3 regions of the Micromonospora sp. NPDC050417 genome follow, and region 2 is predicted to be linked to each of the others. Evidence: riboswitches for the same ligand, from Rfam matches in the RefSeq annotation. Region 2 holds a riboswitch; each other region holds the start of a gene.

Region 1 (3,266 bases), on a different contig from region 2:
ACAACAAGGTGCACAGCCAACTTCTGGCGAATCAGAAGAAGTCGGCCGACCTGCAGAAGAAGATCCAGCCGTTGGCCCTCCACGCCGACCTGGCGCTCGACCGGGTGGGCGACCTCGCCTCGCGCTACTACAAGAGCGGCCCGTCGTCGGACCTGAACGCGCTGCTCACCAGCGGTACGCCGACGGAACTCGCCGATCAGCTCACGATCCTGGACCACCTGGCCCGGGAGCAGCAGGAGCAGATCGCTGACGTCACCGCCGCCAAGGAGAAGTACGACGTCGAGAAGCGCAAGCTGGACGAGCTGGTCGCGCAACAGAAGAAGCAGGACACCGAGCTCGCCGCGAAGCAGAAGTCGATCGACACCGAGATCAACCGGCTGGAGAGGCTGCGGCTGACCGCGTACGGGTCGAGCAGTTCCGGTGGTGCGTTGCGGATCGGGCCGTGCCCGGCGACGTACCCGGGTGGCCCCGCCGGCACTGCGGTCAGGACCGCCTGCGCCCAGATCGGCAAGATGTACGTCTGGGGCGCGACCGGGCCGAACAACTTCGACTGTTCCGGACTCACCCAGTACGCCTGGAGCAAGGCTGGAGTGAAGCTCACCCACTACACGGGTGCCCAGTGGAACGAGGGCCAGGTGATCAGTCGGGCAAACGCCCGCGCCGGCGACCTCGTCTTCTTCTACGGTGATCTGCACCACGTCGGCATGTACGTCGGTAACGGATTAATGGTGCACGCACCGCAATCCGGTCAGCCGGTAAAGATGACGAAGATTGACGTTATGCCGGTCGCGGGGTTCCGTCGACCCGGCTGAGTAACAGCAATTGCCCGAGTTTGTGGGGACAGGCCCCTTGTTGACGGTGACGCCGTTAGCAAGGGGCCTGTCCCTTGTCGACGGTGACACACCCTGAGTAATTGTCCGATATACGGAACGGTTTCACTCCAGCCACGGGTTGCACTCGCATAACCGCGTTCCTACTGTGGGAGATCGCCGAGACGGCACCTGATCACCCAACCCGGGTGGCACCGGCTCGGCCCGCCGAATCGTTTTCGACGAACCGGGGAACCAACACCTCGGGGTGAATCCGCGAATATTCGCGGTAGGGCGCACTCTTCCCGCCCGAACCCGTCAGCTAACCCGGTAGGCGGTTCCGGAAGAAGGAGCGCCCACCCCGGTGGCTAGCCATGCCCCGCGGCCGAGGTCCCTCCGGTCGACTCCGGTCGACCCGGACATGACCCGGTCGCGTACCCGTTGGCCCATCCGTACCGCCGTACTCGCCGCGATCGCCGGTGTCGTCGCCGTTCTGCTCGGCGCCACCGCGGCCCACGCCGAACCGTCGGTCACCGACATCGAAAAGCAGATCGACGCGGCGTGGAACCAACTCGAACCGACCATCGAGAAGGCCAACGCAACCCGTCAGGATCTGGCCGTCAAGAAAAAGCAGGCGGACACGCTGGCCAAGCGGATGCTGCCGTTACAACTCCAGATCGACCAGGCTATGGGCAAGGTCAGCAACATGGCCGTTCGGGCGTACAAGGGGGACAACGCCTCCGCGATCAACGCCATCCTGACCACGGACTCACCGACCATGCTCGCCGACCAGCTCACCATCCTCGACCAGTTCGCCCGCCGGCAGCAGCACGATGTCCAGGCGGTGGTCGACCTCAAGGAGCAACTCGCCGCCCAGAAGGCGCCACTGGACACCCTGGTCGCGCAGCTCACCCGGACCGAGGCGGACCTGGCCGCGAAGAAGAAGCAGATCGACGCCGAGATCGACCGGTTGCAGAAGCTGCGCCTGAAGGTCTACGGCAACGGTGGCGGCGGAACGCTCCGCCCAGCCCCCTGCCCGTCGAGTTATCCCGGCGGTCCGTCCGGCATCGCGGTCACGTTCGCCTGCGCCCAGATCGGCAAGATGTACGTCTGGGGTGCCGCCGGCCCGAACACCTACGACTGCTCCGGGCTGATGCTCGCCGCCTGGGCCAAGGCAGGGGTGACCCTGCCGCACAACGCCGCCGCCCAGCGTCGGGCCACCGCGTACGTCAAGCAAGCCGAACTGCGCCCCGGCGATCTGGTCTTCTACTACGCCGACCTGCACCACGTCGGGATGTACGTCGGCGACGGCTGGGTGGTGCACGCCTCACAGGCCGGTGAGCCGGTGAAGATGAAGCGCCTCGACACCGCCACCGTCCACAGCCTCGGCCGCCCCACCGCCTGACCTCCCCCTCCCCGGGGGTTCCCTGCTCGACGATCTAGTAGGGCAGGCCCGTGTTGACGGATCTCTCCGTCAGCGCGGACCTGCCCCAGATCGCGGAGGGAGGGTCAGCGGGTGGGCCAGGTCTGCCAGCGCTGCCAGGAGCGGCTGGGGGTAGGGCCGCGTTGGCCCTGGTAGCGGGACCCGTACACGGCGGAACCGTAGGGGTGCTCGGCTGGCGACGAGAGCCGGAAGATGCAGAGCTGGCCGATCTTCATGCCGGGCCAGAGCGTGATCGGCAGGTTGGCCACGTTGGAGAGTTCCAGCGTGACGTGGCCGGAGAAGCCGGGGTCGATGAAGCCGGCGGTCGAGTGGGTGAGCAGACCCAGCCGCCCCAGGCTCGACTTGCCCTCCAGGCGGCCGGCGAGCTGGTCGCCAAGCGAGATCACTTCGAGCGTGGATGCGAGTACGAACTCGCCCGGGTGCAGCACGAACGGCTCGCCGTCGGGCACGTCCACGACCGAGGTCAGGTCATCCTGTTGGCTGGCCGGGTCGATGTGGGTGTAGAGATGGTTGTTGAACACCCGGAAGAGCCGGTCCAGCCGTACGTCGATGCTCGACGGTTGCACCAGTGCCGGCTCGAAGGGCTCCAGCCCCAGAGTGCCCGCCTTGATCTCGGTGACCAGGTCACGGTCGGAGAGCAGCATCCAGCCACCTTAGCGACCGGGCGAGATCAACTCGGCCGCGCCCGGACCCGGAGTGACTCGTCGCGTCGCTGCGGAGCGGCAGGTGGGCGACGATTCGGCGCGTCGAGCGCGTGTCGCACTACCCGTCTCGAACACGTGTTCGATAGGATCTCCCCATGGCATCCTGGTCCGAATTCGCCGCCGACGCCCCGCGTCTCGCCGACGCGATCCGCAACCTCCTGCAGCAGTACGGGCCGGGTCTCGGCTACCTCGCCACCGTCCGCGCCGATGGCGGTCCCCGCGTGCACCCGGTGTCGCCGGTGATCAACGACGAAGGGCTGTTCTGCTTCGTCGTCGACTCGCCCAAGCGGCGCGACCTGGAACGTGACG
Region 2 (3,266 bases):
CAGCAGGTGGAGGGTTTCACCCAACTCCAGGAGTGGGACTTCGCGGGCACGCCACCGGAGAAGTACCCGCTGCTGCTGAACTATCCGTACTTCGACCTCTACCGCAAGCAGGTGGTGAAGCAGTCGGACCTGGTGTTGGCGATGCACTGGCGCGGGGACGCGTTCACCGCGGAGGAGAAGGCCCGCAACTTCGCCTACTACGAGCGTCGTACGGTCCGCGACTCGTCATTGTCCGCCTGCACCCAAGCGGTCCTCGCCGCCGAGGTGGGACATCTCGAACTCGCCCACGACTACCTGGGCGAGGCCGCCCTGATGGACCTGCACGACCTGAACCAGAACACCCGTGACGGGGTCCACGTCGCGTCTCTGGCCGGGGCGTGGATCGCACTGGTCGCCGGGTTCGGAGGCATGCGCGACCACACGGAGATCCTCTCCTTCGCACCCCGGTTGCCGAACCGGATCGACCGGTTGGAGTTCTCACTGGTCTGGCACGGGCACCGGTTGCGGGTGGACGTACGGGAACAGGAGACGACGTACGCCCTGCGTAACGGCGACCGGAGCGGCACGATGGACCTGCTCCACCACGGCGAGCGGGTCCGGGTCACCTGCGAGGAGCCGGTCACCCGGCCGAACCCGCCGCCATCTCCGACGGGTCCTGCACCACAGCAGCCGCCCGGCCGCGCCCCGGCCCGCCGGGCCTCGGTCATCGACAGCGCCGGTTCGAACCCGCCGACCGAGCAGCGGACCGCGCCGGACAAGTCCCAGGGGTAACACGCCGCCGTCGTGCCGTCGTGCCATCTGGGGCGCCCGGGTTGTCAGAGCAGCGAGAGGTGTACGTGGTTGGTGTGGTCGCTGGACGGGTCGCCGTGCGCCGAGGAGTATTTCTTCCACCCGGTCGCCGGGAACCAGATCTGCCGGTACCAGATCACGTAGAGGATGCCGAGTTTGTCGGCGTTACGGACCAGGAACGCGGCGAGGTTGTTGCCGTACGTCTTGTCGCCGCCGGTGGCATCGCCGCCGAAGCCGTTCGGCTGCGCCGAGAAGTCACAGGCCCGACCCTTCGGGTGTTCGAAGGGTCCGCCGGTCCGGTAGCAGGAGACGTGCCTGGTGAAACCGAGGCGCCGGGTTTCCTGGAGTGCGTGCAGGGTGCGCGGGGTGAGGCAGCCCTTGGTCGTCGGGTCGGAGCGGGTGCAGGACTGGGCTGGCCAGGATCCGTCCCGGCCGCGCGGGGCCGGGTCCGCCTCCGGTGAGGAGGCGTTGACGAATCCCTCGGTGGCGGTGCCGCCGACCAGCGCGAGGGCACGTTCCGCCGCCTCCTTCTGTTTGGCCATTGTGGCGAGATGTCGTTGCTCCTCGACGAGTGCCGCGTCGGCCGCGCTCTTGGCCCGGCTGGCCTGGTTGCGCGCTTCCCGAAGCTGGCGCAGCTTGCTGTTGTCGCGTTGCGCGATCAGGTCGAGGCCCTCGGCCCGTTTCATGAACTCCTCCGGGCCGGCGCTGCCGAGCAGTGCGCTGATCGGTCCGATCCGCCCGAGCCGGTAGGCGTTGACCGCCACCTCACCGACCTCGGGGCCGATCGTGGAGAGCTGTTCCTCGATCTGGCGCAGTTCGTCGGCGAGCACGGCCTGACGCTTGCGCGAGTTCTCCACCGCGTTCCTGGCCGCCGCGTAACCTCGCCCGGTCGATTCGAGGACGTCGCGTAAGAGGGGATTGCCGCCCTCCTCGCCCGGGGTGACCGGGCCGGCGGGCGCGGCTGCGGCGGGTCCGGCCACGACTGCCGCGCCAGCGAGCGTGCTCACCGCGGCGAGCAGGGTCAGGGCCAGCGAGAACCGCTGACGCATAGGTGTCGTCATGCACGTTCCTCCCGTCGGCCGCCGACCGGGTTAGCTGACGGGTTCGGGACGGAACTAGCCCTACCGCGAGTGCGGATTCACCCCACCTACCTGGTTCCCCGGCTCGCGCGATGGCGATTGGGCGGCGGTCGTCGCCGACAGCTCGAGGGGGTAACCACCGGGTCGGAACCGAGGGAGACATTACCGGATCAGTCGGACTTATAGGGGCTGAATCTACGTCGCCACGAACGAAATCTTCTGGTACGCGTGGACGCCTCGGCGGGCCCCTCGAAGGGGACCCGCCGAGGCGTCCGTCTGGGCCGGGTGGTCCCGTCCCCTGGGTCCGTACGACGGTCAGAAGCGGTCCCCGGTCGAGGGGACGCCGTTCTGGTCGTGCGGAGCCACCCGGCGCGGGTCGTCCGAGGCCCGTGCCTGGGCGGCGTCGTCCGCCCAGTCCCGCCCCGCGTTACGTTTGTCGCGCTTGTCCTGCGGCGGGCGGGCGCTGGTCGGGGTGGACTCGGACTTGGCGGATTTCTGGCGGGTCATGGCATCCTCGCGATCACTCGACGCGGGCCGCTGTCGCGGCCTCCGTGGTCTCCTGCCGCACTCGGCGCCTTCCCGAGCGGGCCGCACCTGTCGCCTTCCCGAGCGGGCAGACGGCAAACGGCCCCGCCACCTCACTGCTCGTCTCCACCCGCTGTCCGGTACCTGGGTTGTTCGTCCAGAACCCGGGTACCGGACAGCGGGTGGAGACAGAGAACCGGGATACCGGAGAGCAGGTAGGGACGACCACGACCGGACGGGTCGAGACGACCACGACCGGACAGGTCGAGACGACCGTGACCGAGACCGCGATCCCGGCCGGGGATGTGGAGCTCACCGCCGACCTGGTGATGCCCACCGACGGAGCCGTCGGCGTGGTCCTGTTCGCGCACGGCAGCGGCAGCTCGCGGCGGAGTCCACGTAACACCGCGGTCGCCCGGGTGCTCCACCAGCACTCGCTGGCGACCGTACTGATGGATCTGCTCACCCCGGAGGAGGAACGGGTCGACGAGCAGACCGCCGAACTCCGGTTCGACATCGGACTGCTCGCCGGCCGGCTGGTGGGTGCGATCGACTGGTTACGGCGGGACCCGGACACGGCCGCCCTGCCGGTTGGGCTCTTCGGGGCGAGCACAGGTGCGGCGGCCGCACTGGTGGCCGCGGCGGAACGGCCGGAACACGTACCGGCCGTGGTCTCCCGTGGCGGTCGCGCCGACCTGGCCGGTCCGGCCCTTTCCCGCGTACGGGCGGCGACGCTGCTGCTGGTCGGCGGTCGGGACGAGGAGGTGATCCAGTTCAACCAGCAGGCCCGCGACGCGCTCGGCGGGCCGGTGGAACTACGGATCATCCCCGACGCGACCCATCTGTTCCCCGAGCCCGGTGCGCTGGAGCAGG
Region 3 (3,266 bases), on a different contig from region 2:
TGATCGCGCTGGTCGGGGCCCTGGCCGGGATCGTCCTCGGGGTGGGCGTCGGCTGGACCGCCGCACTCGGACTGATCCACAGCTACGGGCACGGGCTGCCGGTCGTACCAGTGGCTCAGCTCGTCCTCTGCGTGGCTCTGGCCGGCGGCGCGGCGCTCCTGGCCGGGCTGCTTCCCGCCCGGCGGGCGACCCGGACGCCGATCGTGGCGGCGATGAGCGTGGAGGGGTGAACCGCCGCCCATCCCCCGACCCGAACCAATCACACACATTGCGATGTCGGCATATGTTGGGTCGCGCGGGCACCGGCGGCGGAGGGTGTGGGCGTGGGCGCGGGTCATGACCACGGCGCGCAGGCGATGCGCGCGGGCGAGCGGCACCGGGGACGGCTCTGGTCCGCCCTCGGACTGCTCGTCGTCTTCACCGTGGTCGAGGCGGTCACGGCGCTCGCCACCGGCTCGCTCGCGCTGCTCTCCGACGCCGGTCACATGTTCACCGACGTACTCGGGATCGGGATGGCGCTCGCCGCGATCACCGCGACCCGGCGTGCCACCGACGACCCGCAGCGGACCTTCGGCCTCTACCGGCTGGAGGTGCTGGCCGCGCTGGCCAACGCGGTGCTGCTCTTCGGCGTCGCGATCTACGTGCTGGTCGAGGCGGCGCTGCGGTTCGGTGCCGCGCGTCCGCCGACCGTGCTGGCCGGGCCGATGCTGGTGGTGGCGGTCCTCGGGCTGCTGGCCAACCTGGTCGCCTTCGGGCTGTTGCGGGCCGGTGCGCGGGAGAGCATCAACCTGCGCGGCGCCTACCTGGAGGCGCTCGGGGACCTGCTCGGCTCGGCCGGGGTGATCGTCGCCGCCCTGGTGATCGCGAACACCGGCTGGTGGTGGGCCGATCCGGTGGTCGCGGTGGCGATCGGCCTGTTCATCCTGCCCCGCACCGGGCGGCTGGCGCGGGCCGCGGTCCGGATTCTGGTGCAGGCCGCACCGGAGCACCTGGACGTGCCGACGGTGGCTGCCCGGCTCTGTGCCGTACCCGGGGTCGCCAACGTGCACGACCTGCATGTCTGGACGCTCACCTCGGGCATGGAGGTCGCCTCGGCCCATCTCACGCTCTCCCCCGGCGCCGAGGTCGGCGCGGTGCTGGCCGCCGCGCGCGGGGCGCTGCACGACGACTTCGACATCGCCCACGCCACCCTCCAGGTCGAGCCCGGCAGCGCGACCGAGAACTGCGGCCCGGCCGATTGGTAGGGGCCACTGACCGGGCACGGTCCTTACGAGACGCCGAAACATGACCACTCTTCGCTTACCTGGCCCTTAAATTTTGTCCCCCGACCGGGTAAAAGTTTCTAGTTATATCCGACATATCACTTCGAGTTGCGGCGTCCGTCGGCCGCGCCAACACTGTCCGTGCTGGACATGCCGGTAGGCTCGGCTCCGGTCTCCGCCGGGCGGCGCCCTCCGGCGCCTGCGGTGACCGTCGCCTAATCGCACGTGCGAGCCGGGGAACCATCGCGTCATTGGGGTGCATCCGCGTCAGCGGTAGGGATCTTCCGTCCCGAACCCGTCAGCTAACCCGGTCGGCGGCTGACGGAAGGACGTGTACCGAATGCCATTCCTGGCGCCCGTACGACCACGACCACGTGCCGCACGGTTCGCGACCCTGACCGCGATCGCGATCATCCTCACCGTGCTGGCCACCCCCCTCACCCCCACCAGCGCACTCGCCGCCGCCCCGGGCACGCTCGCCGCCGCCCCGGGCGACACCGACGACGAGGGCGGCAGCGCCAGCCTCCGCGAACAACTCGACATCGCGGCCAAGGGCTATCTCGACGCCCAGGCAACGCTGGACAACTCCACCAAACGGCAACAACAGCTCGCCGCCCACCTGGTCACCCTGGAGGCCGAGCTGGTCACCCGGACCCAGACCGTCGCCGAACTCGCCGGCATGGCGTACCGCACCGGCCGACTGGGGCCGCTGACGGCCCTGCTCAACAGCGACTCGCCGGACGGCTTCCTGGACCGGGCGTCGTCGCTCGGCACGGTGGCCGCCAACGAGGACCGCCAGCTCCGAAACCTGATCGAGGTCCGCGACCAGGAACAGCGGGCCAAGGCGGCGATCGAGAACGAGATCCGGGAACAACGCAAGCAGCTCGACATCATGGCCAAGCGCAAGCAACAGGCCGAACGGGCGCTCGCCCAGGCAGGCAGTGGCGGCGCCAGCGCCGGCGTCACCGCCAGCACCACCTCCGCCACGGCGAAGCCGGCGCCACGCAACGCCGACGGTTCCTGGCCGAAGGAGTCGTGCAGCGCGAACGACCCGACCACCACGGGCTGCATCACCCCGCGCACCCTCAACGCGATGAACCAGGCCAAGGCGGCCGGCTTCACCCGCTTTGTCTCCTGCTTCCGCAGCGGCGGGTCGGGCGAGCACCCCAAGGGGCGGGCCTGTGACTTCGCGGCGGAGAAGGGCGGCTTCGGCGGGATCGCCACCGGCGGCGACAAGACGTACGGCAACAACCTGGCGGCGTACTTCGTCGAGAACGCCAGCCGCCTCGGCGTGCTGTACGTGATCTGGTTCAGACAGATCTGGCTACCGGGCAGTGGCTGGAAGGCGTACAACGGCGGCGGTGACCCCTCCAGCGACCACACCAACCACGTCCACCTCTCCGTGAACTGACGCCCTCCCCCTCCCCGCCCCGGTCACCAACGTCTGTGGGCATTGCATCCGGATCGGCGGGGAGGGGAGGGCGTCAGTGTTGGGCGTTCCAGAAGCCGATCAGGGTGGCGGTCCACCAGCCGAGTTGGGAGACGGTGGCCGCGCCGGCGGCGGGGAGCAGGCGGGACCAGGGCACCGGGCCGTCGCCGACGGCCGTGAGTCGGTCACTGACCCGACCGAGGAACAGGCCGTTGATCCCGACCACGAGCACGGCGACCAGCTTGATCTGCACCAGCGCCGACGAGGTGTCCGGACGCAGGGCCGCGCCGCTGACCACCAGCCCCACCAGGCCCAGCCAGATGAGCAGGTGCGTGCCCCGTGCCGTGGTCAGTACCGTCCCGATCCGTTCTTGACGTAGCAGCCAGCGCAGGCTGAACCAGTCCACCGTGAGCACCGCCCCGAAGCCCACGACCAGACAGGTCAGATGGCAGAAGAGAGCCACCATCCGCCATCCTGGGCTGAGCGTGAGGTGGGGTGCGGCGAGCACGACGGCCACCCAGCCGACGCTCATCGCGAGGACCGCCCCGGCGAGCACGTTGCGCCCGGCGGGCCGG

Evidence for each region. Region 2 has a riboswitch for cyclic di-AMP ahead of ACIBF5_RS26985 (coiled-coil domain-containing protein). Riboswitches for the same ligand answer to the same signal wherever they lie in the genome.
Region 1: linked by a shared signal. The riboswitch ahead of ACIBF5_RS03970 (NlpC/P60 family protein) and the one ahead of ACIBF5_RS26985 (coiled-coil domain-containing protein) in region 2 are both predicted to bind cyclic di-AMP.
Region 3: linked by a shared signal. The riboswitch ahead of ACIBF5_RS25600 (hypothetical protein) and the one ahead of ACIBF5_RS26985 (coiled-coil domain-containing protein) in region 2 are both predicted to bind cyclic di-AMP.

The regions. Positions count from the first base shown of each region.
Region 1 covers NZ_JBITIH010000002.1:303,950-307,215, forward strand. Annotated here, with positions in the region: gene ACIBF5_RS03965 (NlpC/P60 family protein) at 1-812, shown strand, start outside; cyclic di-AMP (ydaO/yuaA leader) riboswitch at 1,026-1,161, shown strand; gene ACIBF5_RS03970 (NlpC/P60 family protein) at 1,231-2,214, shown strand; gene dcd (dCTP deaminase) at 2,319-2,897, opposite strand; partial or broken gene ACIBF5_RS03980 (pyridoxamine 5'-phosphate oxidase family protein) at 3,053-3,266, shown strand, end outside.
Region 2 covers NZ_JBITIH010000024.1:82,035-85,300, forward strand. Annotated here, with positions in the region: gene ACIBF5_RS26980 (glycoside hydrolase family 65 protein) at 1-771, shown strand, start outside; gene ACIBF5_RS26985 (coiled-coil domain-containing protein) at 816-1,850, opposite strand; cyclic di-AMP (ydaO/yuaA leader) riboswitch at 1,854-1,984, opposite strand; gene ACIBF5_RS26990 (hypothetical protein) at 2,184-2,375, opposite strand; gene ACIBF5_RS26995 (dienelactone hydrolase family protein) at 2,669-3,266, shown strand, end outside.
Region 3 covers NZ_JBITIH010000022.1:49,271-52,536, forward strand. Annotated here, with positions in the region: gene ACIBF5_RS25590 (ABC transporter permease) at 1-230, shown strand, start outside; gene ACIBF5_RS25595 (cation diffusion facilitator family transporter) at 324-1,244, shown strand; cyclic di-AMP (ydaO/yuaA leader) riboswitch at 1,465-1,595, shown strand; gene ACIBF5_RS25600 (hypothetical protein) at 1,603-2,673, shown strand; gene ACIBF5_RS25605 (hypothetical protein) at 2,747-3,266, opposite strand, start outside.